Regions from separate parts of the Pseudomonas tremae genome, predicted to be linked through region 3. Evidence: predicted binding sites of a transcription regulator. Region 3 holds the regulator's gene; each other region holds the start of a gene.
The links. Region 3 encodes sigma-54, which starts transcription at its own class of promoters, with help from an activator protein. Its sites were predicted from a motif close to ANTGGCATNNANNTTGCTNT; they were not measured.
Positions count from the first base shown of each region.

Region 1: glnK (P-II family nitrogen regulator) is a predicted target of sigma-54. The motif match lies at 6,286-6,305, and genes of this name have one in related genera.
Region 2: I9H09_RS09125 (circularly permuted type 2 ATP-grasp protein) is a predicted target of sigma-54. The motif match lies at 3,395-3,414, and genes of this name have one in related genera.

Region 1 covers NZ_CP066270.1:5,539,976-5,550,186, forward strand. The annotation lists gene lysA (diaminopimelate decarboxylase) at 1-30, shown strand, start outside; gene dapF (diaminopimelate epimerase) at 35-865, shown strand; gene I9H09_RS25105 (DUF484 family protein) at 879-1,613, shown strand; gene xerC (tyrosine recombinase XerC) at 1,616-2,515, shown strand; gene I9H09_RS25115 (HAD family hydrolase) at 2,508-3,200, shown strand; gene sutA (transcriptional regulator SutA) at 3,275-3,604, opposite strand; gene I9H09_RS25125 (secondary thiamine-phosphate synthase enzyme YjbQ) at 3,708-4,127, opposite strand; gene I9H09_RS25130 (ammonium transporter) at 4,370-5,707, opposite strand; gene glnK (P-II family nitrogen regulator) at 5,742-6,080, opposite strand; gene I9H09_RS25140 (accessory factor UbiK family protein) at 6,496-6,777, shown strand; partial or broken gene I9H09_RS25145 (addiction module antidote protein, HigA family) at 6,811-6,888, opposite strand; gene I9H09_RS25150 (hypothetical protein) at 6,979-7,602, shown strand; partial or broken gene I9H09_RS25155 (AraC family transcriptional regulator N-terminal domain-containing protein) at 7,618-8,247, opposite strand; gene I9H09_RS25160 (SDR family oxidoreductase) at 8,149-8,823, shown strand; one part of gene I9H09_RS25165 (IS3 family transposase) at 9,037-9,944, opposite strand; one part of gene I9H09_RS25165 (IS3 family transposase) at 9,944-10,199, opposite strand.
Region 2 covers NZ_CP066270.1:1,957,239-1,967,449, reverse strand. The annotation lists gene I9H09_RS09140 (rhodanese-like domain-containing protein) at 1-101, shown strand, start outside; gene I9H09_RS09135 (transglutaminase family protein) at 153-983, opposite strand; gene I9H09_RS09130 (alpha-E domain-containing protein) at 980-1,939, opposite strand; gene I9H09_RS09125 (circularly permuted type 2 ATP-grasp protein) at 1,952-3,361, opposite strand; gene I9H09_RS09120 (ribonuclease E inhibitor RraB) at 3,826-4,167, opposite strand; gene I9H09_RS09115 (hypothetical protein) at 4,414-4,650, opposite strand; gene I9H09_RS09110 (LTA synthase family protein) at 4,838-6,925, opposite strand; gene speE (polyamine aminopropyltransferase) at 7,187-8,047, opposite strand; gene I9H09_RS09100 (PLDc N-terminal domain-containing protein) at 8,248-8,439, opposite strand; gene I9H09_RS09095 (ZIP family metal transporter) at 8,594-9,520, shown strand; gene I9H09_RS09090 (hypothetical protein) at 9,517-10,035, opposite strand; gene I9H09_RS09085 (ankyrin repeat domain-containing protein) at 10,131-10,211, opposite strand, start outside.
Region 3 covers NZ_CP066270.1:4,329,690-4,339,900, forward strand. The annotation lists gene lptA (lipopolysaccharide transport periplasmic protein LptA) at 1-154, shown strand, start outside; gene lptB (LPS export ABC transporter ATP-binding protein) at 154-879, shown strand; gene I9H09_RS19595 (RNA polymerase factor sigma-54) at 1,062-2,555, shown strand; gene hpf (ribosome hibernation-promoting factor, HPF/YfiA family) at 2,630-2,938, shown strand; gene ptsN (PTS IIA-like nitrogen regulatory protein PtsN) at 2,950-3,417, shown strand; gene rapZ (RNase adapter RapZ) at 3,420-4,277, shown strand; gene I9H09_RS19615 (HPr family phosphocarrier protein) at 4,294-4,566, shown strand; gene I9H09_RS19620 (superoxide dismutase) at 4,764-5,375, opposite strand; gene I9H09_RS19625 (DUF2753 family protein) at 5,377-5,838, opposite strand; gene pmbA (metalloprotease PmbA) at 6,111-7,457, opposite strand; gene yjgA (ribosome biogenesis factor YjgA) at 7,565-8,086, shown strand; gene tldD (metalloprotease TldD) at 8,128-9,567, opposite strand; gene I9H09_RS19645 (carbon-nitrogen hydrolase family protein) at 9,570-10,211, opposite strand, start outside.

The DNA.
Region 1 (10,211 bases), 1.2 Mb from region 3:
TTCGCTGGCGAAAGCCTGCTGCCGGAGTAATCCCATGCTGCTGCGTTTTACCAAGATGCACGGGCTGGGTAACGACTTCATGGTTCTGGACCTGGTCAGTCAGCACGCGCATATTTTGCCCAAGCACGCCAAACAATGGGGCGACCGCCACACCGGCATCGGTTTCGACCAGTTGCTGCTGGTCGAGGCGCCTACCAACCCGGACGTTGATTTTCGCTATCGAATCTTCAATTCGGACGGCTCTGAAGTCGAACAATGCGGCAATGGCGCACGCTGTTTCGCACGCTTCGTGCTCGACAAGCGCCTGACCGCCAAGAAACAGATTCGCGTCGAAACCAAAGGCGGCATCATCGAGCTGGATATCCGCAGCGACGGGCAGATCAGCGTCGATATGGGGCCGCCTCGGTTCGCTCCGCAAGAGATTCCGTTTCAGGCAGCGGAGCAAGTCAGCAGCTACTCGGTCGAAGTAGACGGGCAGACGGTCGAGCTTGCCGCTGTGTCGATGGGCAATCCTCACGCCGTACTGCGTGTCGATGACATCAACAATGCGCCGGTACACGAACTCGGCGCGAAGATCGAACATCACCCGCGCTTTCCGGCACGGGTCAATGTCGGCTTCCTGCATGTTGTGGATCGCCAGCGCGCGCAGTTGCGCGTCTGGGAGCGCGGCGCAGGGGAAACCCAGGCCTGTGGCACCGGCGCCTGCGCGGCAGCAGTTGCCGCTATCAGCCAGGGCTGGATGGATTCACCCTTGCTGATCGACCTGCCCGGAGGTCGCCTGTCCATCGAATGGGCTGGCCCGGGACATTCAGTGATGATGACCGGCCCTGCGACTCGGGTCTACGAAGGCCAAGTTCGTCTTTAAGCGAGTAACCATGATGACCGATCAGCCTCCAGCTTCAACCGGCACCCCCGGCGAATCGCCCGTCGATGCCGCAGCGCCAGACCTTGAGGCAGAAGCGGTCATCGCTTTTCTGCTGGAACACCCGGAGTTCTTTGCCGAGCACGACGAGCTGCTGGTATCGATGCGCATTCCCCACCAGCGTGGTGACACCGTCTCGCTGGTCGAGCGGCAGCTCAAACTGTTGCGTGAACGGAACATCGAAATGCGCCATCGCCTGTCGCAGTTGATGGACGTCGCACGGGACAACGATCGCCTGTTCGAAAAAACCCGACGCCTGAACCTTGCCCTGATGGACGCCACCAGCCTGGACGAGCTTGTCATCGCAGTGGAAGACAGTTTGCGCCAGGATTTTCAGGTGCCCTTCGTCAGCCTGATCCTGTTCAGCGACACCCCGATGCAGGTAGGTCGCTGGGTCAGTACTGTCGACGCGCAGAAAGCCATCGGCGGTCTGATTGGCGACAAGATCATTTGCGGCGCGCTGCGTGAGCATGAGCTGGCCTTTCTGTTTGGTGAAGAGCAAGGCAAGGAAGTCGGCTCGACCGCTATCGCCAGCCTCAACCATCTGGGCCTGCATGGCGTGCTGGCAATTGGCAGCCGTGATCCGCAGCACTACAAAAGCTCCGTCGGCACGTTGTTTCTCAGCTATATCGCTGACGTGCTGAGCCGTCTGCTGCCTCGTTTCGCCCATTCGTTACGCTCGGTCCGCTAGCCGTGGAACAGCACCTGGACGCGTACTGCATGCACCTGCGCAGTGAGCGCCAGGTGTCGCCGCATACGCTTGAAGCCTACCGACGCGATCTGGGCAAGGTTCTGGCGTATTGCCAGAAAGCCCAACTGTCGAGCTGGAATGAGCTGGATATCCAGCATCTGCGCAGCTTTACTGCCCGCCAGCACCAACAAGGCCAGTCTTCACGAAGCCTGGCGCGAATGCTGTCGGCGGTGCGTGGCTTCTACAAATACCTGAACCGTGAGGCCATCTGCGCACACGACCCTGCCAATGGCCTGTCCCCGCCCAAGGGCGAACGCCGCTTGCCCAAGACGCTCGACACCGACCGCACCGCGCAATTGCTGGACGGTGGCGTTGAAGATGATTTTCTGGCGCACCGCGATCACGCCATTCTGGAGCTGTTCTACTCATCAGGCCTGCGCCTGTCGGAGCTGACCGGCCTGAACCTTGACCAGCTAGACCTTAGCGATGGCCTGATACAGGTTCTGGGCAAGGGCAGCAAAACCCGTGTGCTGCCTGTCGGCAGCAAGGCACGTCGGGCGCTGGAAACCTGGCTGCCGCTACGCGCGCTGGCCAACCCGCAGGACGATGCGGTGTTCGTCACCCGGCAAGGCAAGCGTCTCGGCCCACGGGCGGTTCAGGTCAGGCTCAAGGCGGCTGGCGAGCGAGAGCTGGGGCAGAATCTGCACCCGCACATGCTGCGTCATTCTTTCGCCAGTCACCTGCTGGAATCGTCCCAGGACTTGCGCGCAGTGCAGGAGCTGCTCGGCCACGCTGACATCAAAACGACGCAGATCTACACGCACTTGGACTTTCAGCACCTGGCGACTGTCTATGACAACGCCCATCCGCGCGCCAAACGTAAAGGATCTGCAGATGATTAAGCTGGTGACGTTCGATCTTGATGACACGCTCTGGGACACAGCCCCAGCCATTGCCAGTGCCGAAGCCATTTTGCGTGACTGGCTGACAGAACATGCGCCGAAGCTGGGGCCGGTCCCCGTCGAACACCTGTGGGAGATCCGCTCGCGGCTGCTGGCGGCAGACCCCTCACTTAAGCACCGGATCAGCGCGCTGCGCCAACGTGTGTTGTTTCACGCCCTTGAAGATGCCGGCTACGACTGCGACGAGGCGCAAAGCCTCGCCGATGAGAGCTTTGAGGTCTTCTTGCACAACCGTCACAAGGTGCAAATTTTTCCGGAGGTGCAGCCCACTCTGGAAATCCTCGCCAAGACTTTTACCCTGGGCGTGATCACCAATGGCAACGCCGATGTACGGCGACTGGGGCTGGCAGACTACTTCGCCTTTGCCCTGTGCGCCGAAGACCTCGGCATTGGCAAGCCAGACCCGGCGCTGTTCCACGAGGCACTGAGGCGCGCAGACGTTGATGCCTCGGTGGCAGTGCATGTCGGCGATCACCCCAAAGACGATATTGCAGGCGCACACCAGGCTGGCATGCGCGCGATCTGGTACAACCCGCAGGGCAAGGTCTGGGACGCAGACCGCCTGCCGGATGCCGAGATACACAACCTGTCGCAACTGCCGGAGGTATTGGCGCGCTGGGCCTGAAACCGGCATGAAACGCCCACAATAGAAAAAGCCCGCAGCGACGGCGGGCTTTTTCTCATACAGCATCTGTGCCCTTAAATAGGTCGGCTGCCGTATTTGTTGTCAGGCTTCTTGGGCGGATCGGCGACCACATTGGCCTCCACTTCCTGCACCTTGCCGCCGCGCGCCAGGAATTCTTCCATGGCACGCGCCAGAGCATCACGTTCCTTGTTCTTGGCTTCTACGCTAGGCAACTCCTCGACCGACACTGCGGCCTTGGCCTTGCCTTTGGCGGGTGCTGCCGGAGCGTCGGAGTCGTCTGGCTCAGCAGACTCGTCTTCCGGGGAAGCAGCTGCAAGCTCCTCACCGTCCTCTTCGCCTTCCAGGTCGTCTACCAGATCGTCGTTAGTATCGTCGTCGCTCATGTTCTACCTCATGACTTGCGAAAGCTGATTAGTTATAGCCCAAGCGCCGGGAACTGCTATGGCGATCGGAAAAATTCAACACCGCTGACAGCAGCGGCGATGTCTACTCACCCTGAAGGGTGGCGAGGACGTTACGAGACCCACCAGCATCTCGATGTTCGCCCAGGTAAATACCTTGCCAGGTGCCCAGCGCCAGTCGACCCGCCGTGACCGGCAAAACCAACTGGCAGCCCAGCAAACTGGCCTTGAAATGCGCTGGCAAGTCATCAGGGCCTTCGTCGTCATGTTCGTAGCCGTCCACGCCCTGAGGCACCAGACGGTTGAAAAAACGCTCAAAGTCACGACGTACCGCCGGGTCGGCATTTTCGTTGACGGTCAACGAAGCCGAGGTATGTTGCAGCCATACATGCAGCAACCCGACGCGACAATCCCGCAGCTGGGGCAAGCCTGCGACTATTTCGTCAGTCACCAGATGGAACCCGCGGGGCCTCGCCCGCAAGGCAATCCTGGATTGATGCCACATACCGTTCTCCGCACCTTCGGCGCGCATTCTAACTCGACTGAGAAAAAAGCAAAGCGCGCAATAAACCGGCTTCCCTGCAAGTTAACGAAGACTGCTGCAGCATCGTCACCTGCTCTGCGTCACGTCGCCGAAATCATTGACACAGGCAAGATCAATGACAGCAAAACGGCGCGGTTTATCCGCAAACTTCAGACAAAAAAAATGCCCGGAGACCGGGCATTCTTTTTTGCATCGCCAGCGGGTTACAAGTTGTAGCCACGCTCGTTGTGTTGCGCAAGGTCCAGACCGACAGACTCTTCCTCGTCGGTGACACGCAGACCCATCACCGCATCCAGCACCTTGAGGATGATGAAGGTCACGATCGCGGTGTAGACGACGGTGAACGCAACGCCCTTGAACTGAATCCAGACCTGAGCACCGACGTCGGTCACGGTGCCGAAGCCACCCAGTGCCGGCGCTGCAAACACGCCAGTCAGGATTGCACCGACGATGCCGCCGATACCGTGCACGCCGAACGCATCCAGGGAGTCGTCATAGCCGAGCTTGCGCTTGAGGCTGGTGGCGCAGAAGAAGCAGATGACGCCTGCTGCCAGACCGATGATCAAAGCGCCCATCGGGCCGACTGTACCGGCGGCCGGGGTAACGGCGACCAGACCGGCAACCACACCCGATGCGATGCCCAGAGCGCTTGGCTTGCCGTGGGTCAGCCACTCGGCGAACATCCAGCCCAGTGCGGCAGCGGCGGTAGCGATTTGCGTGACCAGCATTGCCATACCGGCTGTGCCGTTGGCCGCTGCGGCAGAACCTGCGTTGAAGCCGAACCAGCCCACCCAGAGCATTGCTGCGCCGATCAGGGTGTAACCCAGGTTGTGCGGAGCCATCGGCGTGGTAGGGAAGCCTTTGCGCTTGCCCAGTACCAGGCAAGCCACCAGACCGGCTACACCGGCGTTGATGTGCACCACAGTGCCGCCTGCGAAGTCGAGAACGCCCCAGTCCCACAGCAGACCACCAACGCCGCCCCAGACCATGTGGGCGATAGGTGCGTAGACCAGAGTGAACCAGATACCCATGAAGATCAGCATCGCAGAGAACTTCATGCGTTCTGCGAAAGCACCGACGATCAGCGCGGGGGTGATGATTGCAAAGGTCATCTGGAAGGTGACGAACACCGCCTCAGGGAACAATGCGGCAGGACCGGTAATGCTCGCCGGCGTGATGCCCGCCAGGAACGCTTTACCCATACCGCCAAAGAAAGAGTTGAAGTTGACGACGCCCGCTTCCATACCGGTTGTGTCAAACGCAATGCTGTAGCCGTAGACGACCCAGAGGATGCTGATCAGACCGGTGATAGCGAAACACTGCATCATCACCGACAGGATGTTTTTCGAGCGAACCATGCCGCCGTAGAACAGCGCGAGGCCGGGAATGGTCATGAACAGGACCAGAGCGGTCGCGGTCAGCATCCATGCGGTGTCGCCAGAGTTCAGCACCGGCTCGGCCACTGGATCAGCCGCCAGGGCAAGACCAGGTATTGCGAGGGACAACAGGGCACCGAGCCCTGCGAATTGACGCAGAGTCATATTGTTTTCTCCTGGGGCGTTGGGGTTTGGCGGCTTAAATTGCGTCTGTATCGGTCTCGCCGGTACGGATGCGAATGGCCTGTTCCAGATTGACCACAAAAATCTTGCCGTCACCAATCTTGCCGGTGTTGGCGGCCTTGGTTATGGCTTCGATGACACGATCCAGATCCTTGTCATCGATAGCGACGTCGATCTTCACTTTTGGAAGGAAGTCGACAACGTATTCAGCACCGCGGTACAGCTCAGTGTGACCCTTCTGACGCCCGAAGCCTTTGACTTCAGTGACGGTGATGCCCTGCACGCCGATCTCGGACAACGACTCGCGCACGTCATCCAGTTTGAACGGCTTGATGATGGCAGTGACTAGCTTCATGAAAACTTTCTCCCGAATTTGGTGGACTTGCCCCAGGAAAACAAACCCGACTCAAGTCTAAGCGCAGTGCCTGGCTTTGTAACGTGTCGGCCGCCTGATCAGGCCAGACCAACGCCAGAAGACCGCGTATGACGAAACATCCCCGCTCCGCCTGCCGCACTGCATTCGTCACAGCGACTGCATCAGTGCATGGGTCATAAGCCACTAAGCAGAAAGCTTGCCATCTCGTGAATATTCATTGAATACAGGTTCTTGGGCAGGTTTTGCGTGGTCAGAGCGGTGTCGCAATGAAGCGAATGCACAGCAATGGTGCCCGCGTGCACGTCACAGCGCCCCATAAACGTGCACATCACACCTGAAAATGACTATAGACACTGCGTGTTACACTGCCGCCATCTGTTTCAGGGAAATCATCATGCTCGCACCCAAAGCCTTTCTCGACGCCCTCAGCGGCCACGCCTCCCGCCTGTTCAACGGCGAAACGCCAGTGCCCCGCGGCGAATTCGAAACCCAGTTCAAGGCCCTGCTGCAAAGCGGCTTCAGTAAACTTGATCTGGTCAGCCGCGAAGAGTTCGACAGCCAGATGGCTGTCCTCGCCCGCACCCGCGCCCGCCTTGAAGCGCTGGAGGCCAAAATGGCCGAGTTGGAAGCGAAGACAGGCGCGACTGAAAAAACTGAGGCTGAAAAGGCTGAGTAAGGTTTTGCTGGCTACGCTGACTGGGGAGTGTCATCAGGCGCAGCGGGCCAGACACCTGACTTGCTCACGAATCTGCGCTCCCTTCTCGATCTCTGCCTTGCGCAGATTGTGGGTAGGCGTCTCTGCCTATTGATCACCCCAAGACGCTCTTGAAAGCGATCTGTACCTGTAGGTCATTTTTCCTCATCAATGGACTGAAGCATGACGCACAACCTTCCCCTGCTCCGATGGCTCGTAACGGCAACCGTTTCATTCTTTGCCGGCATATCCGCCGCCGCTGACAATTCGACACTGCATTCCGGCAAATACGAGCAATTGTTGCTCGCCGTGACGCCCGAGCATCAAGTCGAAGGCTACTACGCGGAAGAAATAGGCGAAGACCCACCCTTCAGTTGTGCGTTCTATCTAAAAGGCGCTGTCGAGGCCGGGAAAGACGTAACGATAGCGTCTTGGTCTGACGGCGCCTATCCGGGAACACTAAAGCCCTCGACTGATGGTGTGACACTGACCATCGAGCACGGCCAGCAACACTCTGGCTGTCTGAATGTATTGGTGCCGGAAATCGCCACAGGCCTGGACCTGAGCCGCACGGCAAGCAAGCAGTGGATAAGTCTGGTAAAGGTCAAGGCTGACAAGGCATGGCTGCAGAAGACGCCAAATGCCAAAGCCACTCGTGGCTCCTACATCGTCAAAGGTGATGTCGTCGGGGTATTGGCCTTCAAGGATGGCGCGGCCCAGGTTGAGTTCATCAACGCCGATGATCGTTCGTTCACGGGATGGGTCAGTCAGGATCAATATGCGCATCTGACAGCGCCCAGGCAGTGACTGCATGACGCTGCGTCAGACTATCTGACGTACCCGGCTCAGGTCTGTTGAAGGCGGGCAGCCAAATTGGCGGCTGTACTCCCTGCTGAATTGCAAAGGGCTTTCATAACCGACGCGGTAGCAGGCGCTGGATACATCCAGACCTTCATTGATCATCAGCCGCCGAGCTTCCTGCAGTCGCAATTGTTTCTGATACTGCAGCGCCAGCGGCGCGAGCATGCCGATGTCTCTGGGTGTATCGAGCAGGCGCACGAGTCGCAGCACCGTCTAAAGCAGAGGCTGGTCAACGCGATCCAGAAACAGACCGCGCTGTGGCTCGTCCGGTACGCCACTGAGCGGCGCATCGGCAATAAGCCGGGCGATTTGCACAGGGTCGAAATCCAGACGAATACATAGATAAGGTGCGTCGCAACTCGCTTCAATCACCTGCCCGGAAACCGGCACAGTCACCGCGACCACAAGGTAGCTGAGCGGGTCGTACACATACTGCTCATCGCCCAGCCCAACCTCTTTGCGGCCCTGAACAATCAGGCAAAGGGCTGGCCGATGAACAGCATGAATCAATTCGGACGGCGCGTCGGAGCGGATGACGTGCAGCGGCGCACCGAGCGTTTGAAGGCGCTGGCAACAGACATCGAAGCGCAAGGCGGCTCGGTGCGTTTCCGCGCGCTGGACGTCACCGATGCAGCCGACGTGCAGGCATTTGCCGACTTCGCCAAGCGTGAATTCGGCAAGATCGACGTGATCGTTAACAACGCAGGCGTCATGCCCCTGTCGCCACTCGCCTCGCTGAAAATCGCGGAATGGAACCAGATGCTCGACGTCAACATTCGCGGCGTGCTGCACGGCATCGCCGCCGTACTGCCGGGCATGGAAGCACAAGGGCATGGTCAGGTGATCAATATCTCGTCCATCGGTGGCCTCGCCGTTTCCCCGACCGCCTCGGTGTACTGCGCCACCAAATTCGCTGTCCGCGCCATCTCCGATGGCCTTCGGCAGGAAACCGACAAAATTCGCGTGACGGTCATATGCCCCGGCGTGGTCGAGTCAGAACTGGCCGACTCGATTTCAGACGAAACGGCGCGTGAAGCAATGAAAGCGTTTCGAAAAGTTGCGTTGGGGCCGGACGCGATCGCCCGGGCGCTTATGTATGCGATCGAGCAGCCTGACGGGGTGGATGTGAGTGAGATTGTGGTCAGGCCTACGGGGAGTGCTAATTGAGGTGCCTATGCGTATGCGTTCAGGATTTGATGTGACGATTGGCTGCGCCCGGTTTCTGTCCTAACGGCCTCCATCTTCAAACCTCTGGTTCAAAGGGCTGGCGCGCCCCGCTTGAAATCGGGCTACATTTTAAGATGGGTAAAAGCAGTGTCATGAGAAACCCAATGTTAAGTGACTATCGGCATGGATTGCCTAATGGCTAGGGTGTAGTGGTCAACTGATCCCGGACACGACGTTAAGTTTTTTCTCGTACTGAGCGGGTGCCAGTCCATTATTGAACTGGTGTGGCCGAACCCAGTTGTAGCGATGCATCAGATAATGACTGATATCCCGCTGTGCCTCTTGGGCCGTCATGTAGCCCACGGCGGGTATCCACTCGGTTTTCAAGCTGCGGAATACACGCTCCATCGGCGAGTTGTCGTAGCAATTACCTCGGCGACTCATGCTCTGGCGCATGCGGTATCGCCAAAGCCGCTGGCGAAACTGTCGGCTCCCATATTGGGAGCCCTGATCTGAGTGAAACAGCAGGCCCTGAGGCTTGCCGCGTTGCTCATAAGCCATGTCCAGCGCCTTGATGACCAAGTCCGTGTCCGGTTTGTTTGAAAACGCCCAGCCCACCACCCGACGCGCATAAAGATCCATAACCACCGCCAGGTAATGCCATTTTCCTTGCGCCCAGATGTAGGTGATGTCGCCACACCAAACCTGATTGGGCGCGGGTACATCGAACTGCCGATTCAAAATGTTCGGAATGTCAGGCCTCTCCACTGTTGCTTTTTTATAAGCATGAGAGCCAGGTTGCTTGCTGATTAATCCCAGTTCCCGCATCAGGCCACGTACCTTGAACCGGCCAATTTGCTCGCCATCTTCCTGCAATACCGAAACGATACTGCGGCTGCCAGCAGCGCTTCGACTTTGCCCGAACAGCTCATTGACTCGACTGAGTAAACGAACCCGCTCGGTGTCTGGAGCCCGACGCCGCTGGCAATGGTCGTAGTAGCACGAGCGAGGTGTCTCGAACATCTCGCACAGCAATTCGATCGGCTCATGGGCACCTAGCTGATCGATCAGCGCAAGCGCTCGTGTTCTTCCGACATCAAGAGCGCGGTAGCCTTTTTTAAAATGGATTTCTCCCGCTCAAGACGAGCGATGCGCGCTTCCAGCTCCTGAATTTTCTGCTGCTCGGGCGTCAGGGCTTTGCTCTGAGGCGTCACGCCATTGCGCTCCTGCTGGAGCTGGCTAACCCAGCGACGCAGCGCAGACTCGACCACTCCAAGCGAGCGAGAAGCTTCGACATGGCTATAACCTTGATCGAGCACGAGGCCTGCGGCCTCACGTTTGAATTCAGCGGAGAAGGTACGGCGTTGCTTGGTCATCAGACACCTCTA
Region 2 (10,211 bases), 2.4 Mb from region 3:
AAAAACTAAGGGCCGCAGGTTACTTCAGCGTGATCAATGGCGGTAACTACGAAGAATTGCACAATGCGCTTTACGACATCACTGACGACCCTGCCGAGTAAGCAACGGCCGGAGGATAAAATCCCGGCCGCCTGACCTTCACGTCCCGCGCATCATTGATGCTGTGTCTGAACCTGCACCCGGGTCTTCACCTTTGGCGTGCCGGTCATGGGCGAGACCACGACCTTGGCATGCATCTGCTCAGACCCGCCACCCCGGCGCATGCCGCGCACCGGGCAGGCATCCAGATAATCCAGCCCGACCGCCAGCTTCAAATGACGCTCGGGGATGGCCAACTGATTCGTCACATCGAAGCTGTACCACGCGTCGTCAATCCACGCTTCGGCCCAGGCATGGCTGGACAGGTGTTCGCTGTCTTCACTGCACAGGTAACCGGATACATAACGCGCCGGCACGCCCATAGTGCGAGCGCAGGCCAGGAAGGCGTGAGTGTGGTCCTGACAGACACCCGAGCGTCCGGCAAACGCCTGAGCGGCGCTGGTGTCAACTTCCGTTGCGCCTTGGGTGTAAGTCATGTGCTGGTTGAGCGCATGCATCAGGTCGATCAAGGCCGTGCGGTCGGCGCGCTTGCGACACTCCGTGGCGGCGAAGCTGCGAATCGCCTCGTCCGGCTCCGTCAGCCGCGTGACGCGCAAAAACGGCAATGCCGATTGACTTTCATGCTCTGACTCACGCGTCTCGTCAATCTCGACCTGGCCACGCGCGCCGATGATGATCGCCTCGTGGGGCTCTTCAAGGCTTAACACGTGCAGGATATTGCCGAACGGGTCGATCTGCGCGCGCACCGGGCGCGGCAAGGTCAGTTGCCAGCTAAGCACTTGCTGACGCTCGCTGTCGTGAGGCGTCAGGCGCAGATACTGGATACTGGAACGCACCTGATCATCATAGTGATAGGTGGTTTCATGGCTTATAGAGAGTCTCATGCAGCCTCCAGATACGAAATGTGGATCGCATCACCCAGTTGGGCCAGCATTGGAATGAATTCGTTCAACCACTCGTGCAGGCCTTCCTCGAGGATCTCGTCGATGCTGGTGTAGCGCAATCTTGCGTCCATCTCGGCCGCCATGCGCTGCGCAGGACGACCGTTGACGCCTGGCAGGCTGGCCAGAATGACGTCCATTTCTTCCAGGCAGGCGCGCAACGAGCGCGGTATATCAGCCCGCAACAGCAACAGTTCGGCTACCTGACGCGCGCCTGGCGCATCGCGATAGACTTCGGTATACGCTTCGAACGATGACAGCGCACGCAGCAAGGCGCTCCACTGGTAATAACCCGCAGCGGAATTATCCGCCGCGGCATTGGCCTGTGGACCACGCAACTCGAGCATTTCGTAACGCGCGTCGAGCATCCGCATGGTGTTGTCGGCGCGCTCGATGAACGTGCCCAGACGAATGAAACGGAACGCATCGTTGCGCATGATGGTGCCGTAGGTCGCGCCCCGGAACAGGTGCGAGCGCTCCTTGACCCATTCACAGAAGCGGCTCATGCCATAGCGGGTTAGCCCCTGCTGGGCGATGCCGCGAATTTCCAGCCAGGTGGAGTTGATGTTCTCCCACATGTCTGCGGTGATTCGGCCACGCACGGCATGCGCACTAGCCCTGGCGGCGCCCAGGCAGCTGTAGATGCTGGCCGGGTTGGTCGCGTCCAGCGCGAAGAAGTGCAGCATGCGCTCGGCATGCAGTTCGCCATGACGCTCGATGTAGGTTTCCAGCGTGCCGGTGATCAGCAGCGGCATGGCTATTTCATCCAGCCCGTCGCCACGCCCGTCCTGAGGCATCAACGACAGCGAATAACTCACGTCCAGCATTCGGGCGAGGTTCTCCGCTCGCTCCAGGTAACGCGACATCCAGAAAAGATCCGAGGCAGTTCTACTTAACATTGACAGGCATCCTTAATCCTCGACCACCCAGGTGTCTTTGGTTCCGCCACCCTGAGACGAATTCACCACCAGTGAGCCTTCACGCAAGGCCACTCGGGTAAGCCCGCCAGGGACGACGCGGGTTTCGCGACCGGACAGAACAAAGGGGCGCAAATCGATGTGTCGCGGGGCAATGCCGTTCTCGACAAATGTCGGACAGGTCGACAGGCACAACGTAGGCTGGGCGATATAGGCATGCGGCTTGGCTTTCAGGCGGGCCCGGAAAGATTCGATTTCAGCGGAAGTTGCAGCAGGGCCGACGAGCATGCCGTAACCGCCGGAGCCCTGGGTTTCCTTGACGACCAGATCGCCCAGATTGGCCAGCACATGCGACAGCTCTTCAGGCTTGCGGCACTGCCATGTCGGTACGTTCTTGAGAATCGGCTCTTCGTCGAGATAGAAACGAATCATGTCAGTGACATACGGGTAGACCGATTTATCGTCGGCAACGCCGGTACCTATGGCGTTGGCCAGCACCACATTGCCGGAGCGATAGGCAGCCAGCAGGCCAGGGACGCCGAGCATCGAGTCTGGGTTGAACGCCAGCGGGTCGAGAAACGCATCGTCAAGGCGGCGGTAGATCACATCGACAGCCTTGGGGCCATCAGTGGTCCGCATGAACACGCGATCATCGCGGACAAACATATCCGCGCCTTCGACCAGCTCAACACCCATCTCGCGGGCCAGGAACGCATGCTCGAAAAAGGCGCTGTTGAAACGTCCGGGCGTCAGTACCACAACGCTCGGGTTGTCCAGATGGCTTGAGCTTTTGAGGGTGTCGAGCAGCAGATTCGGGTAATGATCAATGGGTGCAATACGTTGCGCCGAGAACAGCTCCGGAAACAACCGCATCATCATTTTGCGGTCTTCGAGCATGTAGCTCACGCCGCTCGGTGTGCGCAGGTTGTCTTCCAGCACGTAATAGGTGCCGTCTCCGTCGCGTACAAGATCGACGCCGGAAATATGCGAGTACAAATCGCGGTGCAGGTTCAGACCCTGCATAGCCAGCTGGTACTGCTCGTTGGCGAGCACCTGCTCGGCGGGAATTATGCCGGCCTTGATAATGCGCTGGTCGTGATAAAGATCGGCCAGAAACATATTCAGCGCTTTGACGCGTTGAATGCAGCCGCGTTCGACCACCCGCCACTCACTGGCCGGAATGCTGCGCGGAATGGTGTCGAAAGGAATAAGCCGTTCGGTCCCCTGCTCATCGCCATACAGCGTGAAGGTGATTCCGGCACGGTGAAACAGCAGATCGGCTTCGCGCCTGCGTTGAGCCAGCAGCTCGGGAGGCGTATCACCCAGCCAGCGGGCAAACTCCCGATAGTGCGGGCGGACTATGCCGCCAGCATCGTACATCTCGTCATAAAAGGTGCGGATCATGCCGTACTCCTTGTCACCATGGACACCAAGACCTTCGCAAAGCCCGTGCCACCGGCATAAACGCTTTTTAATCAACGGGTTAGGTAAAAAACCACCATTGCTCGCACCATTCCTGTGCATTAAACGCTCTGGCTGATTCGTTTACGCTTCATTCGGAAGCATTATTGAATCGTGAAATCTATGATCGGCATAGTCAGAGTTGATTTCCGCCACCAATATTAGTTCGCCATACTCCCCGGCAACCGAGCAAACAGGGCGCCAGACACCCTTTTTGTATCAAGCATCATGTTCAGGCACCGCCTGCAGATTCTAAACAGACTTCCCTTTGAGCCACTCGATTGAGTGGCTTTTTTTTGACCACAGCAAGTGTTGCCTGACCTGGCCAGAGCCCAAAAACAAGACCGGCCGACGCGGAAAGCATTCCGAATCGGCCGGTCAATGTCTTGCATTCCGACCGAAATGCCTCAGGCATGCAGTCTTCTGATTTCCTGTGTAACGCCCCAGCCTTCGACCTCACCATCCATTGGCGAAATAACCGCCTGGAAGTCCTGCTCGAAGTCACCGATACCGGCATAAGTGGCGTACATCACTTTGCTCAATTGCAAATGCCAGGCACCGTCGTCACGTACGTTTATCTGGGTATTGAGGGATTCGCCGCGAAATTGCTCTGCAGCCCGCCGAGCCCGTTCCTCATCCGGGAAAATGGCATAAAACTCGATGGGGTAAATGCGCGCGAAATCGAAGCCGCCTTCTTTCATGCGGCGCAGTACGTTACTGCTGATGTCCTCTTGATAGGCTGTGCTCATGAAACGTCCTCCTATGCAACGATAGATAGAGTTTCAACTCTTCCAGAGCGACCACCTTGGAGAGGGCCGCCTCACGACAGATAATCCGACGTAGGGAATCAAGCATGTAGCTGACCAGGCCGGGCGCGTGTGCAGGCCGGGTATCGAGATGTCAGAGGTCATTCGAATGACCTCATCTGCAGAGTAGCCCTATCGCGGGCCGGATGCCAAGTGGTTGGCACGAAAAGGTTTTTGAGCAACCAGCGGTCAGCTCATTTCTGTAATGGAAATGATCTCTACGCTGTTATGGTCCTTCAGCGTCTTTACAGTAGGTTCAGCAGTGCGGCCGTCCAGATCATTGAGATCAAGTTCATCGGTCATCGGGTAAAGGCCCTTGCGCAGCATCTGCGCAACCTCTTCCTCGCTGGGACGGGCTGCAAAATCAGCCTCAAGGCGCTGCTGCACGCCGTCCTTGTCCAGATACAAAATGGCCCACTGTTTCATCAACGCCTCCAGAACGAAGCCGGGCACTCCGGCTTATCTCATAAGGACATTTCCAGCCCCTCATTCGTTCCAACGGATTAGTGCCGGACCCGCGCGAACAGCAGGCAAGAAAAAAGACCCTTGCAGTGCATGCCAAGGGTCTTTTTCATGGGTGACAGGACTCGTCGGCTTGGCGAGTCTGTCTCCGTCAGTTGCGGTTTTTGCTGGCCTCTACACCGGCTGTGTTGTCCAGCAGGCTTTTGGTTGCAGTCTGCAGGAAGCTTTCCAGCTTGTGCTTGAGTTCCTGAGTGTCTGGAGCGTCAGGCACTTCTTCTGCGTGCGGGTTAGCGCCCAGGGTGTAGGTCAGCAATTTGGCCGGCATCTCGGTCGGCTCGATCAGGATGCGGTTGCCACTGACAATGGCCACCACCTGCTCGCTGCCCGATGGCTTGATGACGCCGAAACCCTTGTCGCCTTCCGGCAGGTTCAGCAGATCGCGCCCCCAGCACTGGTTGCGGTTCTGGCCACCCAGACGACCCATGATGGTCGGCACCACGTCGACCTGAGTACCCACGGTACTGCTGCGCTGACCGAACTTTTCCTGCACGCCAGGACCGATCAGCAGCAACGGAACGTTAAAGCGGCCCAGGTCCATTTCGGTCAGTTGCTTGTTGTTACCGAAACCATGATCACCCAATACAACGAACAGGGTGTTCTTGAAGTACGGCTCTTTTTTGGCCTTCTCGAAGAACTGGCCCAATGCCCAGTCGGCATAGCGCATGGCAGTCAGGTGCTCATCCAGCGAACCATGCCCGGTCACGCGCTCGACCGGCAAGGGATCAGGCAGTGCGTACGGCGTGTGGTTGGACAGGGTTTGCAGCAGAGCATAGAACGGCTTGCCATCCTGCCGGGCTTTCAATTCCTGCGCACCACGGTCGAACATGTCCTGATCGGACACACCCCAGGTCGGATCGGAGAAAACCGGATTGACAAAGTCATCGCGACCGACAAAGTTGGTCATGCCCTGGTTGCTGAAGAACCCCGACTGGTTATCCCAGGCAAAGTTGCCGTTGTAGACGTACACGTCGTCGTAGTTGCGCCCTGCGCTCAGCAGCTGCGGCAGGCCCGACAGCTTGTGCGCACCTTCAGGGGTTTGCATCAGGTATTCGAAACCCGGCAGGTTCGGGAAGCATGCCATGGTGGCGAACATGCCCTGGTGGGTGTGCGTGCCATTGGAAAAGAAGTGATCGAACAGCAGGCCTTCCTTGGAGAGTTTGTCGAAGTACGGCGTGATATTGGCATCGCTGCCCAGCGCGCCCACCGAATGACCGGCGAAGCTTTCCATCAGAATCACGACGACGTTGCGGATCGGCAGCGTGTTTTCGGCCGGCGGCGTGAAGTCGCGACGCACGGCGGCAATGTCAGGCTCGACCAGCTTGTCGTGGGGGGTCAGCAACATGTCGCGCACGGTCTGCTGCGCCTGATCCTGAGGCAGTGTGGCTTTCCAGATATTGTCGCGATCCTCGGACATACGGCTTTTGGCCGCAGTGATAAGAGTCAGCGTACCGTTCAGCCCCAGCTGGTTGGCAAAGTTCGATTCGGTGGTATATGCATCACCCCAACGCAGCGGCGGACCTTGGCGCAGGGTGCCGCGAATGCACACCACCATGACCAACAGCACCAGCACGAAGACGCCTGTGCGCATGTACCAGGGCGCAACAGACGCCACTGTGTGGGTACCCGTCGTGGTGACGTGGCGTGGGCGCGTGATGCGGTCGATACCCTTGAACACCAGACTCAACAGCCAGGTTACCGCAGCCCAGGCCAGCAGGTACCGGACCACAGGAAAGCCGTACCACAACATGCTCAGAACGGTCTTTGGATCTTCCTTCACGTACTGAAACACCAGGCCGTTCAGGCGCTGGTGAAACTCGCGATAGAAGTCCATTTCCATCAGGCCCAGGAACAGCGTGATGCTGCCGACCAGGGTCAGCCAGAAACGGAAAAAGCCGCGCGCTGACATGGCCCGGGCGCTGAACAGCGACAGCACCAGCGGAACGAGCAGATACATTGTCAGGCGCAGGTCGAAACGCATGCCGTTGAACAGCGCCTCAACGAACGTCGAGGCTGGCGTGTCGCCAATCATCTCGCGGTTGTAGACCAGCAGACCAATGCGCAACAGGGTGTACATCACCATCAGGGCGAAGCCGCTGAGCAGGATGTACGCCAGATGCGATTTGACAGTCGGGTTTTGCAAGCGGGCTTGCCGATGAATCTGGGCGTCCGTTTTGGCCATGGTTGTCAGGATCCGGTGGATTCAGAAGTAGGTTCAGTGGTGCAGCGACGCCCTCCTCTCGGGACGGCGGCGTGCAGCAGGGCGCAGATATTACTTGATTGCGGGGCGCCTGGGGCCAGGTCCGCCCGTGAAGGCGCACACCTGTTCAGTTTCGCGCGCAATTCTGGGACAGAACGTGTGAAATTTCTGTCGCCAGAAGCGCGCCCAAGAGCCTCCCAAGTGGTGCTTCAGACGTTCAGGCCTTGGCGCGCCGCAGGCCGGTCAGTCGTTGCTGGCCTTGTTCACAGCCTGCAGCACGTACTGTGGCAGGGCGAACGCGCCGATGTGAACTTCAGGGTTGTAATAGCGCGTAACAATCCCGCTGCCCGAAAAACGCTGACGCAGGGTTTCCAGCGGCAGTTTCCGGTAGCTCTTGTCGGTCGCCCCCCAGGCAAAGGTCATTGCCCCGCCGATGTAGGTCGGGATGGCTGCCTGATAGAAATGCCAGTCGGCAAACAGACCGTTCATGCGACCAGCAGTGGTCTGCACACCGCTCAACTGCATGAACGGCGTGCCGTTCTGAGTGACCAGAATGCCGCCTTCGTTCAGGCAGCGATGGCAGGCCTGATAGAAGTTTTCAGAAAACAGCACTTCTCCCGGGCCGATCGGATCGGTGGAATCGGAAATGATGACGTCGAACTTCTCTTCAGTGGTAGCGACGAAGCGCATGCCGTCATCGATGACCAGATTCAGACGGGAATCATCGAAGGCACCGTTGGAGTGATTGGGCAGAAACTCCTTGCACATCTCGACCACTGTGGCGTCGATCTCGACCATGGTGATGTGTTCGACTGTCAGGTGCTTGGCAACTTCGCGCAGCATGCCGCCGTCGCCACCACCGATGATCAGCACACGCTTGGCTGAACCGTGCGCCAGAATCGGAACGTGAGTGAGCATCTCGTGGTAGATGAACTCATCCGCTTCGGTGGTCTGGATGACGCCGTCCAGCGCCATCACGCGCCCCATGCGCGGGTTCTGGAAGATCACCAGATGCTGGTGCTCGGTACGTACTTCGTGAAGCATTTTTTCCATACGAAAGCGCTGGCCGTAGCCTTCGTACAACGTTTCCTGATAATCGCTCATGGGTAAGCTCCCGCTGGGTACTGATGACAGGACGGCCGACCGCCCACAACAAAAGCGCGCATTCTACGTCGAGGAACATGACAGGTCGAACCTCTCTGTCGTCAGGCTGCCATGAGTGGGGCGCAGATGCCTCGGCCCGAAAACGAAAAAACGCCTGACTACGCGAGTAATCAGGCGTTTCATGCCAGCCTGCTGGCGTGTCAGATACGCACGTTGCCGCGCGGCCCCAGGATTGCCCAGATGATCAGGCCCACTACAGGCAGCAGTACAATCAGCAACACCCAGAGAATTTTCTTTCCGGTTTCGGCGCCGCTTTTCAAAACATTGATGATAGCCCAGATATCGAGCGCCAGAATGATCAGGCCGACCAGGCCATTGAAGCTAGAACCCATGGTGTTGCCCCTAAGATGAATGCTTGCCTTCCTAGGATAGTCGCGCCGTTCGGGGGTTCCGTTGAACCAACCTTATATTCTCGGGCTCCCAATCGGGGCGAAGCTGTTTTTTCGCTTGCCATCGCGTCCACTTCTTCCAAAGGTAGTTCTTTTCATGTCGACACCCGCACAACCCCGCACGCCTTGGGCCACGTGGTTTAACCACTTGCAGAACAGCCCGCTGGTAAGCCTGGGTTTCGCGCTCGCCCTGCTGATCGTTATCGGACTGGTCGGCATCAGTGTTTACAACGCCTTTTACGGCACCAGTCAGGTCAACTTCAATCATGCGCTGATGGGGGGTACCGCGGGGTTTCTGGCCACCGCATTGGGCGCAGTCATGGCGGTTGCGCTGAAAAACGTTTCGCAACGCGCCCAGGACATCATGCTCGGTTTCGCCGCAGGCATGATGCTGGCTGCCAGCTCGTTTTCATTGATCCTGCCTGGCCTCGAAGCTGCCCGGGACATCACTAACAGCGGCCCCGGGGCAGCGGCGACGGTGGTGGCCGGGCTAGGGCTTGGCGTGTTGTTGATGTTGGGCCTGGACAGGTTCACCCCGCACGAGCATGAAAGTGTAGGACGGCAAGGGCCGCATTCGGAGCGCATCAACAGGGTCTGGCTATTCGTCTTGGCGATTACGCTGCATAACCTGCCTGAGGGCATGGCGATCGGTGTGAGTTTCGCCAGCGGCGATATGAACGTAGGTCTGCCGCTGACCACCGCCATTGCAATTCAGGACATCCCAGAAGGCCTGGCAATCGCCCTCGCCCTTCGTGCAACCGGGCTGTCGGCCTTCAAGGCAATGCTGGTGGCCATTGGCTCCGGTTTGATGGAGCCACTGGGCTCTTTGGTCGGCCTCGGTATTTCCAGCGGCTTCGCGATCGCCTATCCGCTGAGCATGGGCCTGGCCGCAGGCGCAATGATCTTCGTGGTGTCCCATGAAGTCATTCCGGAGACGCATCGCAACGGCCATCAGACCTCGGCGACGCTGGGACTGATGGGCGGTTTTGCCGTCATGATGTTTCTCGATACAGCCCTGGGCTAACCGCGCAGTGCCTGCAGTGCTGGCGCGGCATGGATGCCCGCCAACGCTGTCAGCTCAAGCACACGCGCTTCGTCACGTCCATAGACCAGCACCGCCTGTAATTCGTCATCCAGTGGCTGGCTGAAATTCATCAGCACGTAGCCGCCCATATCCTTGTTCATGCTGCTCAGCTGAATCTGAATTCGGTTCAGGGCGACCAGAGGCTCGACCTTGGCCAATTGCTTCGGTTTGATGTTGAACGTCACATCCTTGCCGAATGACTGAACAATCTGCTCGAACAGCTGCATGTAGTTGTCGGCCTGAAACAACACAGTCTCCGGCAGACTGCCGACCACCACCCACTCGCCCAAGGCGATCGGAAACGTGTCGTCGTAATTGATGTAGGGGTTGGCGGCTAGAAATGCCTGCGGGTCAGCGTAAGCCTGCGCCGCTTCATCAGCGATCTGCGCGATCTCGTCGTCGCCCATGCAGCCCGAGCTGACTTTGCTGATTAATTCGACCAGTGCGTCTTTCATAAAGGCAATCCTGCAGGGGCAAAAAAGAGGCGCGAAGGATAACGGTAAATCCCTCGCGCCTCTATCTGCGCGTTCATGCCGCAAAGGTATGGGTATCAGGGCCGCGCAGGCTGCATACCCATTTTGCTCAAGTGCTCCACGGCAACAGTGGCGCCCATTGCCTGCGCAGCGTCCAG
Region 3 (10,211 bases):
CTCCGAAGGCGAGAAGATCGTCTACGACACGGTCAGGCAGGTTGTCACTGCTGGCCGCGCCAATGGTGGCACCAAGCTGACCACACCACGTCCGCGTATCGACATGGTCATCCAGCCCAAAAAGAAAACCGATCAACCTCAGAAGGCCCAGTAATGGCGACGCTCAAAGCCCAGCATCTGGCTAAAAGCTATAAGGGCCGACAGGTCGTGCGCGATGTGAGCATCTCCATCGACAGCGGCCAGATCGTCGGTCTACTAGGCCCCAACGGCGCCGGCAAGACCACCTGCTTCTATATGATCGTCGGCCTGGTGCGGGCTGATCAGGGTCGAGTACTGATTGATGATCTGGATGTCAGCCATCAACCCATGCACGGTCGCGCCCGCGCAGGTATCGGCTACTTGCCCCAGGAAGCATCGATCTTCCGCAAGCTGTCCGTGTCCGACAACATCATGGCGATCCTCGAGACCCGCAAGGAACTCGATGCCGGAGCCCGCCGCAAGGAGCTGGAAAGCCTCTTGCAAGAGTTCCACATTACCCACATCCGCGACAATCTGGGCATGAGCCTTTCGGGTGGCGAGCGTCGCCGCGTCGAAATCGCCCGCGCTCTGGCCACTGCGCCGAAATTCATCCTGCTGGATGAACCGTTTGCAGGCGTCGACCCGATTTCGGTGGGCGACATCAAGCAGATCATTCACCACCTCAAGGCCAAGGGTATCGGCGTACTGATCACTGACCACAACGTTCGGGAAACCCTGGACATCTGCGAAACTGCCTACATCGTCAATGACGGACAGCTGATTGCAGAAGGTGATTCAGAGACCATTCTCGCGAATCAGCTGGTGAAGGAAGTCTACCTCGGTCACGAATTCCGCCTCTGATCGACTGCCGCCGGCACATCGCGGCAGTGGAAGCCCGGGCAGCGTATTGACATTATTTTATTTGTCATAACGCTCTAGGCAAAGGTACAGGTTTCAGGCATATAATTTGCTTAATGATGGCGCTCCGGCGCCTGTAGTAGATGGCGCGTGTGCGCCGGCGAATAAGGTGTTTAGCCCCTGCCATGAAACCATCGCTAGTCTTGAGAATGGGCCAGCAGCTGACGATGACACCGCAGCTGCAACAGGCAATCCGCTTACTTCAGCTTTCCACTCTGGACCTCCAGCAGGAGATTCAAGAGGCGCTGGAGTCAAACCCTATGCTTGAGCGGCAGGAAGAAGGCGACGACTTCGACAACTCCGACCCGCTTGCCGACAACATCGAACAAAAGCCCAACCCAGATGTTCAAGAACCCACCTATCAGGAATCCGCGCCTACCGTGGACAACCTGGAGGACGGCGAGTGGAGCGAGCGCATCCCGAACGAATTGCCGGTCGATACGGCATGGGAAGACGTTTACCAGACCAGTGCCAGCAGCTTGCCAAGCAATGACGATGACGAGTGGGACTTCACCACCCGGACCTCGGTAGGCGAAAGCCTGCAAAGCCACCTGCTATGGCAACTGAACGTTGCGCCGATGTCAGACAAGGACCGCCTGGTAGCCGTTACGCTGATCGACTGCATTAACAACCAGGGTTATCTGGACGAGACACTCGAAGAAATCCTCGAGTCCTTCGATCCTGAGCTGGATATCGAACTCGACGAAATAGAAGCCGTTCTGCATCGCATCCAGCAGTTCGAGCCGGCAGGCATAGGGGCGCGCAACCTGAGCGAATGCCTGCTGCTGCAGCTGCGCCAGCTTCCGGCCAAAACCCCGTGGCTGACCGAAGCGCAACGTCTGGTTACCGACTACATCGACCTGCTCGGGAGCCGCGACTACGGGCAGTTGATGCGCCGCATGAAGCTCAAGGAAGATGAACTGCGTCAGGTCATCGAATTGATCCAGAGCCTCAATCCACGCCCTGGTTCGCAAATCGAGTCTACGGAAGCCGAATACGTCATTCCCGATGTAATCGTGCGAAAAGACAACGAGCGCTGGCTGGTCGAACTCAATCAGGAATCCGTACCGCGCCTGCGCGTCAACCCGCAATACGCCGGCTTCGTGCGTCGCGCCGATACCAGCGCCGACAACACCTTCATGCGCAACCAGTTGCAGGAAGCCCGCTGGTTCATCAAGAGCCTGCAAAGCCGCAACGAAACCCTGATGAAAGTGGCCACCCAGATCGTCGAGCATCAGCGAGGCTTTCTCGAGTACGGCGACGAGGCCATGAAACCGCTGGTCCTGCATGACATTGCCGAGGCAGTGGGCATGCACGAGTCGACCATCTCGCGGGTGACGACGCAAAAGTTCATGCACACCCCACGCGGTATTTACGAGCTGAAATACTTCTTCTCGAGCCATGTGAGCACCTCCGAAGGCGGCGAATGCTCGTCTACGGCGATCCGCGCGATCATCAAAAAACTGGTCGCTGCGGAAAATCAGAAAAAGCCGTTGAGTGATAGCAAGATCGCTGGTTTACTGGAGGCACAAGGCATTCAAGTAGCCCGTCGCACAGTCGCCAAATACCGCGAGTCACTCGGGATAGCGCCTTCCAGTGAGCGTAAGCGATTGATGTGATGCAGGCCGAGCCACAGCGTCCCGGTGACAGGCATCACGCCTGTCGCTTTATGCACTGGCAAAGGAGAAACTGTATGCAAGTCAACATCAGTGGACACCAACTGGAAGTGACCAAACCCCTTCGCGAATACATTGAGCTCAAGCTCAGGAAGCTCGAGGGGCATTTTGACAAGATTACGAACGTGCAGGTCACGATGGCGGTCGAGAAGCTAAAGCAAAAGATCGAAGCCACGCTGCATATCCACGGTGGAGAGGTCGTTGCCAATGCTCAACATGACGATATGTATGCAGCTATCGACCTGCTCACTGACAAGCTCGACAGACAATTGCTCAAGCATAAGGAAAAGCAGCAAAGCATCCTCAAAGGTGCGGCCGCTCGCTAACGCCCATTTAAATGATCCGAATTGAAAATATCCTGACCGCCGGCCGTTCACTTGTGAACGCGCCGGGCGGCAGTAAAAAGTCTGTACTCCAGGAAATCGCCAACCTGATCGGTCGCGAAGTCCCGACGATAGATACGGACACCGTATTTACCAGTCTCGTGGCTCGCGAAAAGTTGGGATCGACCGGTTTCGGCAATGGCATAGCCATCCCTCATTGCCGCCTTGCCGCCTGCGAGCAGCCTGTAAGTGCCGTGATTCACCTCGCCAACCCGATTGATTTTGACGCCATCGATGGTGCGCCGGTAGACCTGCTGTTTGTATTGCTGGTGCCACAAGCCGCTACCGATGAGCACCTGGAGTTGCTGCGCCAGATCGCCAGCATGCTCGACGATAAAGATGTGCGTAAGCGCTTGCGCAGTGCCACCAGTAACGAAGCGCTTTATCAAGTGGTGCTGGACGTACAGAACGGAAAGACCTGACCATGCGCATGATCATCGTCAGTGGCCGCTCGGGCTCGGGCAAAAGTACCGCGCTGGATGTTCTTGAAGACAGTGGCTTCTACTGCGTCGACAACCTTCCGGCCGGCCTGCTGCCAGAGCTGGCAGAGCGCGCGCTGATCAATACCGAGCTGGCCGAGCCGTTGCTGGCGGTTTCAATTGATGCACGCAACCTGCCAAGCCACCTGACCCGCTTTCCGCAAATGCTCGATGAAGTGCGCGCGCGCAATATCCAGTGTGACGTGCTGTACCTCGATGCGGACGAAGCAACGCTGCTCAAGCGCTTTTCGGAAACCCGTCGTCGCCATCCGCTGAGTACGGCAGATCGTTCACTGGCCGAAGCGATACGCGACGAGACCACCCTGCTCGGCCCGATCATCGACCTGGCCGACCTGAAGATCAACACCACTCACCTGAACCTCTACCAGCTGCGCGATGCGCTCAAACTGCGCTTGCTGAACAAGCCTGAGCCAGGCACCGCCTTCCTGATCGAGTCTTTCGGGTTCAAGCGTGGCATGCCTGTTGACGCAGATCTGGTTTTCGACGTGCGCTGTCTGCCCAACCCCTACTGGAAGCCCGAGCTACGCGACCATTCAGGCCTTGAGCAGCCGGTCATCGACTATTTGTCAGTGCAGCCCGATGTAGAAGAAATGTTTCAGGATATCTTCTCCTACCTCAATAAATGGTTGCCACGGTTCGCTGCCAGTAATCGTTCATACGTTACTATTGCCATCGGCTGCACCGGCGGGCATCACCGCTCCGTCTACCTGACAGAAAGGCTTGGTCAGGTCTTGCAACAATCACTCAAGAATGTTCAGGTTCGCCACCGCGACCTTAGCTGAAAGGATTTTCTCTGCGATGCCCGCCCGTCAAATCACCATTATCAACAAACTGGGTCTGCACGCCCGTGCCGCCGCCAAATTCGTGGGTGTCGCAGGCAAGTTTCCCTGCAAGATCAGAGTCGGCCGCGCGCCGGAAAGCATGGTCGACGGGAAAAGCATCATGGCGGTGATGATGCTCGCAGCGGGCAAAGGCACCGAGATCCATCTGCACACCGAAGGCGAGTTTGAACAGGAAGCGCTGGACGGGCTGGTAGAGCTGATTGATAACAAGTTCGACGAGGGCGAATAAGCCCTCGTACCAGGTACGTCACGCTGATGCTCGATGCATCACCCGCAACACTGCACCTGCAACCAGCTCAGGCCCTGCCCTGCCAGCAGCGCCATTCCCGCCATAAACAGAAGCGCCCCGACAACAAGACGCAACCGCCTCACACGGCTGATAGTAAGCACTTCAGAGCGCACGTGCAGACTCGCCTGATTTGACAGTCAGGCCAGTGCGGCTTCATAGCGTCGGGCAACTTCGTTCCAGTTGATCACGTTGTAAAACGCGTTGATGTATTCGGGCCGACGGTTTTGATACCGCAGGTAGTAGGCATGCTCCCATACGTCCAGGCCTAGAATCGGCGTATTGCCGTTCATCAACGGACTGTCCTGATTGCCGCTGCTTTCAACGACCAGCTTTTTGTCCGGGGTGACACTCAGCCAGGCCCAGCCGCTGCCAAAACGCGTCAATGCCGCCTTGGTGAAAGCTTCCTTGAAACGCTCGAAGCCGCCCAGCTGCTCATCGATTGCAGCCGCGATAGCGCCTTGGGGCAAGCCACCGCCGCCGGGCACCATCACTTCCCAGAACAGCGAATGGTTGGCATGGCCGCCGCCCTGATTGATAACCGCAGGGCGCAGGTTCTCAGGCAGTTGGCTGACGCTGGCCACCAGCTTTTCGACGGACCAGTCGGCAAACTCGGTTCCTTCGACCGCTGCGTTGAGGTTGGTGATGTAGGTCTGGTGATGCTTGGTGTAGTGAATTTCCATGGTTTGCGCATCGATATGCGGCTCGAGTGCATCGTAGGCGTAAGGCAGTGCTGGCAAGGTGTAGGACATATCAATGTGCTCCGTGGAAAAGGCCTGAGGAGGCCGTGGAATCGTGCTGTAGCGACGACCTGAGGCGCTCGCCGTTGCAGTTCAGCAGTCGATGGGTACGCGGATATTCGCCATGTTCACTGATGAAGCTCAGCAGCTCTGCATAGGTTTTGCTGCTGTGGCGCAGTGCAGCCTGGCGCAGGGACGGTGGCAGACGTGGGTTCTGCATGGTCTGCAACAAATGCTGATGGATCGCACAGAGGTACTCCGCGCTCTCCTCCGGCTGACCGAGACTGAGGTGCAGGTCCGCCAGGTTGTGATGGGAGATCACGCAGGCGGCAACGGCTTCGTCGACATCCTTCCAGCGTTCGAACAGCACTTGCGCCAGGGCCAGCGCCTGAAGGTACAACTCACGCGCCTCGACCCACTCACCAAGACTGAAACAGCGATTGGCCTGTTCAATGGTGCGTTTCCAATGCTGCATGACATACCTCCAGAGGCGCTGGCTGAGCGGATCAAATGACACAGGCAGCCAAAATACACCTTCAAATGATACTCATTATTAAATGAGATTCTGACTCAACACAAGCCTGCCGATGAGATTGATTCTTGAACGGGGTAACACAAGAGCGATCAGTCACTCATGAGTTCTGATCATGGAAGGATGATGCGAAGGGAGTGCGGCGGGGATCGTTCAAAAACTGCATGCCAATGCAGCGCATTGGCATGAGGAGTCGCTCAATTGGTGCCGGGGGTTCAGCTTCCCGCCACCATCATCCGTTCGATCAGTACCGAGCCTGTACGGATGTTGCTGCGTAATTCAAGGTCGCTGCCGACGGCGACGATCTGCTTGAACATGTCACGCATATTGCCAGCAATGGTCACTTCCTGAACCGGGAACTGGATCTCGCCGTTTTCGACCCAGAAACCTGCAGCCCCGCGAGAGTAGTCACCAGTCACCATGTTCAGGCCACTGCCCATCAGCTCGGTGACCAGCAGGCCACGCCCCATGCGTCGGATCAGCGCGTCCTGATCTTCTGTGCCGTGAGTGACGAACAGGTTGTGGACGCCCCCCGCATTGGCGGTACTCGGCATGCCCAGCTTGCGGCCGGAATAGGTGCTCAATATGTAGGAAACCAGGTCGCCGTTCTCGACAAACGGCTTGGCATAGGTCGCCAGACCGTCGCTGTCGAACGCCGAGCTGCCCATGGCGTGCATCAGGTGCGGACGCTCGTCGATGGTCATCCACTCAGGGAAAAGCCGTTGGCCCAGCGAACCTTCGAGGAACGATGATTTACGGTACAGGTTGCCGCCGGAAATCGCGCCGAGAAAACTGCCGAACAGGCCACCCGCCAGCTCGGCAGCGAACAGCACTGGCACTTCACAGGTTGGCACAGGACGCGCGCCCAGACGGCTCGCCGCACGCAGTGCAGCCTTGCGACCGATGCTCTGCGCGTCGGCCAATAACTGGCCCTTGCGATTGACGTCATACCAGTAGTCGCGCTGCATCTGGCCGTCGCCCTCGGCGATCATCACGCAACTGAGGCTGTGCCGGGTCGACGCATAGCCGCCGACAAAGCCATTGCTGTTGCCGTATACACGACAGCCCTGATGCGTGTTGAGCGTGGTGCCGTCCGCATTCTTGATGCGGCTGTCGGCGTCGAACGCAGCCGCTTCACAGGTCAGCGCCTGTTCGATGGCCTGTTCGGGGGTGATGTCCCAGGCATGATACAAATCGAAATCCATGACTTCCTTGGCCATCAACGCCGCATCGGCCAGACCGGAGCTTTCGTCCTCGGACGTATGCTCGGCGATCGCCAGTGCGGCAGCGACCGTTTCGCGGATGGCATCGGCGCCTGTTGCCGACGTACTGGCAGAGCCTTTGCGCTGCCCTACGTACAAGGTGATACCGAAGCCCTGATCGCGATTGAATTCGACTGTCTCGACTTCACGCTGACGGACCGATGTCGACAGCCCCTGATCCACCGACACAGCGACTTCGCAGGCACTGGCGCCCTGACGCCTGGCTTCAGCGATGATCTGCTCGACCTGTTCCTGCAGCTCGGGCAAGGCCTGTGGGCCGACGCTTTGGGTTGCACTCATGACTTTCTCCATCAAATTCTTCTTTCAGCACAGGCCGAATACCGACCGGGCCGGACAAGCGGCCCTCGACTGGTTATCATGGCGGCGTTTATTTGCGGACTGCCCCCATGGTTGATTCTTACGACGACTCCCTCGACGGGGAGAAAAGCAAAACCCAGGTCAAACGAGAGCTGCATGCTCTGGTTGATCTCGGCGAGCGACTGACAACACTCAAAGCCGATGTACTGGCCAAGCTGCCTCTGACCGACGCCTTGCGCAAGGCTCTGGCTGAAGCGCCCAAACACACGGCCAATATCGCCCGAAAACGGCATATTCTGTTCATTGGCAAGCTGATGCGCGATCAGGACCAGGAAGCCATTCTGGTGCTTCTGGATCAACTCGACGCATCCACTCGCCAGTACAACGAACGTTTTCATAATCTGGAGCGCTGGCGAGATCGCCTGATCGCAGGTGATGACGCCGACCTCGAGAAATTCGTTGTCGAATACCCCGACGCCGACCGTCAGCAACTGCGTTCGCTGATCCGTCAGGCGCAACACGAAGTTGCACGCAACAAACCGCCGGCCACCAGCCGCAAAATCTTCAAATACATCCGTGAGCTGGACGAACTTCAACGCGGACTGCGTTGATGTCGACCTCGGGGCCGGCAACAACCGGCCCCGACTCACAATCAGTTACCCGTACCGCCAACCGTGATCGCGTCAATTTTCAGCGTAGGCTGCCCCACACCAACCGGCAATGACTGACCATCCTTACCGCATGTACCAACGCCGCTGTCCAGCGACAGATCGTTGCCGACCATCGAAACCCGGCTCATCGCTTCTGGCCCATTACCGATCAGGGTCGCACCTTTGACCGGCGCAGTGATCTTGCCGTCTTCGATCAGGTAAGCCTCACTGGTCGAAAACACGAACTTGCCGCTGGTGATATCAACCTGACCGCCGCCGAGGCTGGCGCAATAGATGCCTCGCTTCACCGACGCGATGATTTCCTGCGGATCGCTCTGCCCGCCCAGCATGTAGGTGTTGGTCATGCGCGGCATTGGCAGATGCGCATAAGACTCGCGACGACCGTTGCCAGTGCTCGCCACGCCCATCAGTCGTGCATTGAGCTTGTCCTGCATGTAGCCCTTGAGCACGCCGTTCTCGATCAGCGTGGTGCATTCGGTTGGCGTGCCTTCGTCATCGACGCTCAGCGAACCTCGACGCCCGACCAATGTGCCGTCGTCAACGATGGTGCAGAGTTTCGACGCGACCATCTCGCCCATGCGTCCGCTATAGGCCGAACTGCCTTTACGGTTGAAATCGCCTTCCAGACCGTGACCCACCGCCTCATGCAGCAAAACACCGGACCAGCCGGAACCGAGCACTACAGGCAAGGTGCCTGCCGGCGCCGGGATAGCTTCGAGATTGACCAGCGCCTGACGTAACGCTTCGCGGGCGTAGCCCATCGCACGATCGTCAGCGAGGAAATAACGGTAGTCGGTACGCCCGCCTCCGCCATGCCCGCCACGCTCGCGACGGCCGTTCTGCTCGACGATAACGCTGACGTTGAAGCGCACCAGCGGGCGCACATCGGCAGCCAGGCTGCCATCAGCGGCCGCGACCAGAATGCGTTCCCAGACCCCGGCCATGCTCACCGACACCTGCTGGATACGCGAGTCCAGCGCGCGCGTCGCGACGTCGATACGCTTGAGCAACTCGACCTTCTCGGCTCGGCTCAGCACTTCCAGCGGGTTATCCGGGGCGTACAACTGGGCGACGTCCTGCGACGTGAACGCCTGTACCCGGCCATTCTGACCAGCGCGGGAGATCGAGCGCGCAGCGCGGGCAGCCGTGAGCAGAGCGTCATGGGTGATAGCGTTGCTGTACGCGAAACCGGTCTTTTCTCCCGACTGGGCACGTACGCCCACCCCTTGATCAAGGTTGAAGCTGCCTTCCTTGACTATGCCGTCTTCGAGTGACCAGGACTCGGAAATCATGCCCTGAAAATACAGATCAGCCGCGTCGATACCAGGACCGGCAAGCTCGCCGAGCACCGATTGCAGGCTGTCGAGGGTCAGGCCGCCGGGTGCCAGAAGATGTTCGCTGACTGAGGACAGATCACTCATATTTACTCCGAAGCAGGCCGCATGGCGTCCTGCGAAAAAAAGCGCCGGTGACTGGACACCGGCATCCGCGCCCGTATGGACGCTTGTTCTTCACTGTCGCGTGTGGCCAGCAGCACGGCTTCACCCTGCGCGTGCTGAGCCAGTACGCGGCCCCATGGATCAACGATGGCCGCGTGTCCGTAAGTCTCGCGAGGCCCCGGATGGACCCCGCCTTGTGCCGCCGCCAGCACGTAGCACTGGGTTTCGATGGCCCGCGCCCGGATCAGGATGTCCCAATGCGCAGCCCCCGTAACCGCCGTAAATGCCGACGGCGCAGTAATCAGTTCAGCGCCCGCTTCACGCAGCGCGGTATACAGCTCGGGAAAACGCAGGTCGTAACAGACCGTCAACCCCAGACGACCGACAGGTGTGTCGGCTACCACCACATTGTTGCCATGCGCGTAGTCGTCCGATTCACGGTAATGGCCTCGATGGTCGGCAACGTCTACGTCGAAAAGGTGCAGTTTGTCATAACGGGCTACCTGCTCGCCGTGCTCATCGATCAGCAATGAGCACGCCGTCACCTTGCCATCAGGTTGACCATCAGGCGGCAGCGGCAATGTTCCGGCAACAATCCATAACTTGAGGTCGCGAGCGGCAAGTTT